Parazoarcus communis: one gene and its partner. The protein of the gene in region 1 interacts with the protein of each later gene in a pairwise test. Links are inferred from orthologs where the notes say so. Each region holds a gene or a part of one and is shown in the gene's direction. Other genes may lie near its edges.

Region 1 (2,803 bases):
TACGGTCGAGGGCATCGGCCTGGTGAGCGCGGACAGCGACCCGAGCCTGTGTGGTGACGAACCGGTGCTGCTGGCCAGGCTGACCCGCTGTCCGGTCGCAATCGGTCGGGATCGCCCGGCTGCGGCGCAGGCCCTGCTCGCAGCGCACCCGGAATGCGACCTCATCGTGTCCGACGACGGCATGCAGCATTACCGGCTGGCGCGGGATGTCGAGATCGCGGTGGTCGATCAGGCAACGCTGGGCAATTGTCGTCTGCTGCCGGCCGGCCCCTTGCGTGAGCCGCTCGGTCGCTTGCGTAGCGTCGATCTGGTGATTGCCCACGGCGCGCTTTCCTCGCCCGTCAGTGCGGCGATTGGCGGCGTCACAGTGGTCTCCATGACGCTCGAAGGTGCCAGTTTCCGTTCGCTGCGCCGCCCGGACGACACCTGCGAGGCCTCGGCATTTCAAGGGCAGCGCGTGCATGCACTGGCCGGCATTGGGCGCCCGGAACGCTTTTTCGATCAGTTGCGTGCGATGGGCCTCGACGTGGTTGAGCACCCCTTTCCCGATCATCATCGCTTCAGCGCGGCCGATCTCGATTTCGCGCCCGACGAAGCAAAGCTGATGACGAGCAAGGATGCGGTAAAATGCGCCCCTTTCGCGCCTGACAATGCCTGGGAGTTCCCGGTGCAGGCCTCAATTGGTTCGGGTGCTGCCGAACGCATCCTGGAGAAGCTGAACAATGGACGCCAGACTGCTTGAAATTCTCGTTTGTCCGATCTGCAAGGGGCCGCTTGATTACCTGAAGAGCAGCCAGGAACTGGTGTGCAAGGGTGATCGACTCGCTTTCCCGATTCGCGACGGCATCCCGGTGATGCTCGAGGAAGAAGCGCGCGTCATGAGCGCTGAAGACGTCGACGCCCTGCGCTGAGACGGCCGATGAGAACTGCATTTCGAGTCGTGGTGCCGGCGCGCCACGCGTCCACCCGTCTGCCGGGCAAGCCGCTGGCGGACATCGCCGGCAAACCGATGGTGGTGCGGGTGCTGGAGCGTGCGAGTGCAGCGGGCGCAAGCGAGGTCTGGATCGCAACCGACCATGAAGGCGTGCGCGACGCGGTGCTTGCGGCCGGGGGCAAGGTGCAGATGACGCGCGCCGACCACCCGAGCGGTACAGACCGGCTGGCCGAGGTGGCGACTGCGCTCGGATGGGCTGACGACGACATCGTGGTCAACGTGCAGGGCGATGAGCCTCTGATCGACCCGGCACTGATCGCTGCGGTCGCGAGCGCCCTCGCCGACGATGCCGATGCCGCGATTGCCACCGCTGCGCACCCGATCCATGCTGCTGACGAGATGTTCAACCCGAACGTGGTCAAGGTGGTGTGCGACGCGCGTGAGCGTGCGATGTATTTTTCACGTGCGCCCATTCCGTGGGCACGCGATGCCTGGGCGGACACGCGCCAGGCGCTGCCGCCCGAGTTGCCGGTGCTGCGCCATGTCGGGCTCTATGCTTACCGGGTCGGATTTCTCAAGCGCTATGCATCGCTTACGCCTGCGCCGGTGGAACACTGGGAAGCGCTGGAGCAGCTGCGCGCGCTGTGGCACGGATTCCCGATCCGGGTGCTGCGCCTGGACGCCGCACCAGCGGCCGGCGTGGATACGCTCGAAGATCTGATCCGGGTACGGGCGGTGTTCTCCGCAGGTTGAGGGATTCGCGATCGTGTTTGACCGGTCGGGACTTGTCGGTTAAGTTTCGGCCTTGAACCAATAAGACCATGCCGCCGGATGGCGGACGCATTTTTCGGGGAGGGTGTATGCGACTGATTCTTCTGGGACCGCCGGGCGCCGGCAAGGGAACGCAAGCCAACTTCATCAAGGAGAAGTTCGGCATTCCGCAGATCTCCACGGGCGACATGCTGCGTGCTGCCGTGAAGGCGGGAACGCCGCTGGGTATCGAGGCCAAGAAGGTGATGGATGCCGGCGGTCTCGTGTCCGACGACATCATCATCGGTCTGGTCAAGGATCGCCTGCAGCAGGATGACTGCAAGTCCGGCTACATGTTCGACGGTTTCCCGCGCACCATTCCGCAGGCCGACGCGATGAAGGATGCCGGCGTGCCGATCGACTTCGTGCTCGAGATCGACGTTCCCGACAGCGAAATCGTTGAGCGCATGAGCGGTCGTCGTGCCCACCTGCCGTCGGGCCGCACCTACCACGTCAAGTACAACCCGCCCAAGGTCGAGGGCAAGGACGACGTGACCGGTGAAGATCTGGTTCAGCGCGACGACGACAAGGAAGAGACGGTGAAGAAGCGTCTCGATGTGTACCATGCGCAAACCAAGCCGCTCGTCGCTTACTACAGCGACTGGGCTGCCTCAGGTGCCGCGAACGGCCCGAAGGTGCGCAAGATCCTGGGTCTGGGTGCTGTCGAGGAAATCACTGCCCGCGCCTTTGACGCCCTGAAGTAAGCAGTCTCTGCCGTATCCAGCGCGGTCGGTGCCGTTTTGCGGTGCCGGCCGCGTTTGTTTTCATGCTCCCATTTTCTTCGGAAACGCCGTCCATGAACCTGCTTTATGCCCAGTCCGGTGGCGTGACCGCCGTCATCAATGCCAGTGCTGCCGGGGTGATTGATGCTGCGCGAGAGCATCCCGGCCGGATCGGCAAGGTGCTGGCGGCGCGTCACGGCATTCTCGGCCTGCTGGCCGAAGACATTTACGACACTGCCGGTGTCGATACCGTTGCGCTGGCCCACACACCCGGCGGCGCCTTCGGTTCGTGTCGTTTCGATCTGCCTCCGGAGGACGAACAGCCCGCGCTCTACGA
Region 2 (2,780 bases), 1.2 Mb from region 1 along the record:
CCCCCGACTTCTTCACCACGCTGGCCCGCGACATGCCGGACGGCGTACGTCTGCTGCTGGCCGAGCGCGATGGCGAAGCGCTTGCGGGCGCCTTCTACCTTTGCGACGGAGAAGCCCTGTACGGACGTTACTGGGGTGCAACCGAGTCCCTGCCCTTCCTGCACTTCGAGTTGTGCTATTACCAGGCAATCGACTACTGCATCCGCCATGGCCTGAGCCGTTTTGAAGGCGGCGCCCAGGGCGAGCACAAGCTGTCGCGTGGCCTCGAACCGGTCGTGACCCGCTCGGCCCACTGGATCGCAGACCGGCGCTTTCGCGATGCGGTCGATCGCTTTCTCGAACAGGAAAGCACCGGCATCCAGTTCTATCTGGACGAGCTTTCCGAACGGTCGCCGTTTCGCAATACATGAAGCATCCAGCGCTGCCTGGCAATATTCGCTCGACATCCTCTGATTCGCACGAAGATTGCAAAAAAGCGACAAATCGCGACTCTGAATGCCGAAAATTCGATCAATCGTGTCAAAGCTCACAACATAGGCGCACTATTGGGTCGACAGTAAGTCAAGACCGGGACGCAGATGCCGTTATTTATAGCAAGAGCAAACCGTCTGGAACATCTGACAGAGGCCCATCATGAACAGGACACAACTTCTCATCGTTGACGGCGACCGCAGCAACGAAGACCCCAACCACTGGCACGGCTCGATCGAACATGCCATCGCAAGCGCCATACAGGACGGCTACTGCATTGGCCGCCGGGTGCGGATCGGGCAGGTCGAAGGCCGCATAATCGGCTTCAACATCGGCACCTTCGGGTCTTATCACGGCGCCGTCTATCCCTTGCTGGTCGCAACCGAACTCGGCACTGCCAAGTGCCGCATGAGCGAGATCACTGCGATCTGAGCTCGATTGCAGCACATAATCTCGGGAAGCGGAAATTAGAACTAGACGACCGGTCTAATGGAGCGTATCGTTCGCCCCATGGTCACCGAACACACCGACGTGCGTCAGCACATTCTCGATACCGCCAAACCCATCATCCTGGGCAAAGGCTTCTCTGCAGTCGGGCTCAACGAACTGCTATCGGCTGCCGACGTACCCAAGGGTTCGTTCTACCACTACTTCAAATCCAAGGAAGCATTCGGCGAGGCGCTGCTCGATAGCTATTTCTCCAGCTATCGCTTACGCCTGTCCGATCTGTTGAGCAGTGGCGGCGGCTCGGCCGGCGAGCGCCTGATGAATTACTGGCAGCAGTGGCTCGACACCCAGGCCAGCGACGGCACCGACGGTAAGTGCCTCGCGGTAAAACTGGGCGGAGAAGTGTCAGACATCTCGGAGCCGATGCGGATTGCACTTGCGCGCGGCACCAGCAGCATCGTCGAACTCATCGCCGGCTGCATTCGGGAGGCACAGCAGGACGCCTCACTACCCGCCGAAATCGATGCCGACGAGTGCGCCCTGACGCTTTACAACCTCTGGCTGGGTGCAACGGTACTGACCAAGATCCGTCGTGACAGCAGTGCGCTCGAAGCGGCCATGACAACCACCCGGCAACTGCTGAAACAGGCTCCCTGAGCGTCAGAACAGACGCTCTACCGTTTATTCAAACCCTCTCCGGCTGTGCATCACCCTCACAAGCCGACTTTTACCCAACACCAAGACGACCGGTCTATTACAGGAAATATAGAAATGCAGAATTTTGAGTTCTACAACCCGACGAAAATCGTTTTCGGCACTGAAACCATCTCCCGCCTCGCCGAGCTGGTGCCATCGGACGCCCGTGTGCTGATCCTCTACGGCGGCAGCAGCGCGCAGAAGAACGGCACGCTGGATGAAGTCAAATCGGCATTGGGCGCACGAACGGTGCGCGAATTCGCCGGTATCGAGCCGAATCCGACCTACGAAACGCTGATGCGGGCGGTCGAGCAGATCCGCAGCGAAAAGCTCGACTTCCTGCTCGCGGTGGGCGGTGGCTCGGTCATCGACGGCACCAAGTTCGTCGCGGCCGCAGTGAACTTTAACGGGGACCCGTGGGAGATCCTGCTCACCCACGGCCAGAATGTAGAGGGCGCACTGCCCTTCGGCAGCGTGCTGACCCTGCCCGCGACGGGTTCCGAGATGAACTGCGGAGCGGTCATTACCCGCAGCGAAACCCAGACCAAGCTCGCCTTCCTGAGCCCCCACGTGTTCCCGCGCTTCTCGGTGCTCGACCCGAGCAAGACCTACACCCTGCCGCGCAGACAGATCGCCAACGGCGTGGTCGACGCCTTTGTTCACACCGTCGAGCAATACCTCACCTACCCCGTCGGCGGCATGGTGCAGGACCGTTTTGCTGAAGGTCTGCTGCAAACCCTGATCGAGATCGGACCAAAAGCCCTTGAGACCCCCGAAGACGCGGATGTACGGGCCAACCTGATGTGGGTTGCGACGATGGCACTGAACGGACTGATCGGCGCCGGCGTACCGCAGGACTGGGCGACGCACATGATCGGTCACGAACTCACGGCGGCTCACGGCATCGACCATGCCCGCACCCTGGCCATCGTACTGCCCTCGCTTCTGAACGTTCAGCGCGAACAAAAGCGCGACAAGTTGCTGCAGTACGCCGCCCGCGTGTGGCAGATCGACAGCGGTACCGAGGACCAGCGCATCGACGAGGCCATCCGCCGCACCGCGCAGTTCTTCGAGTCGCTCGGCGTCAAAACCCGCCTCGCGGATTATGAACTGGGCGCTGAAGCCATCGACAATATCGTCGCCCAGCTCGAGATCCACGGCATGAC

The links.
Region 2: the proteins of kdsB (region 1) and CEW87_RS15195 interact in binary tests that used the Escherichia coli proteins (3 or more experiments, as listed by UniProt). The link is inferred for Parazoarcus communis from one-to-one orthologs.

What each region holds. Positions count from the first base shown.
Region 1 is NZ_CP022188.1:4,566,112-4,568,914, reverse strand. It holds kdsB (3-deoxy-manno-octulosonate cytidylyltransferase), read left to right. Parts: upstream 1-919; coding sequence 920-1,687; downstream 1,688-2,803. Other genes in the region: CEW87_RS20780 (6-phosphofructokinase), read left to right, coding at 2,541-2,803; adk (adenylate kinase), read left to right, coding at 1,795-2,448; CEW87_RS20795 (Trm112 family protein), read left to right, coding at 723-911; lpxK (tetraacyldisaccharide 4'-kinase), read left to right, coding at 1-742. UniProt on the Escherichia coli protein: Activates KDO (a required 8-carbon sugar) for incorporation into bacterial lipopolysaccharide in Gram-negative bacteria.
Region 2 is NZ_CP022188.1:3,317,919-3,320,698, reverse strand. The notes cover bases 3-2,767. They hold CEW87_RS15195 (TetR/AcrR family transcriptional regulator), read left to right. Parts: upstream 3-960; coding sequence 961-1,575; downstream 1,576-2,767. Other genes in these bases: CEW87_RS15190 (iron-containing alcohol dehydrogenase), read left to right, coding at 1,690-2,767; CEW87_RS15200 (hypothetical protein), read left to right, coding at 634-903; CEW87_RS15205 (GNAT family N-acetyltransferase), read left to right, coding at 3-410. In the rest of the region: more of CEW87_RS15205, read left to right, coding at 1-2; more of CEW87_RS15190, read left to right, coding at 2,768-2,780. UniProt on the Escherichia coli protein: Involved in response to both electrophiles and reactive chlorine species (RCS). Represses the transcription of the nemRA-gloA operon by binding to the NemR box.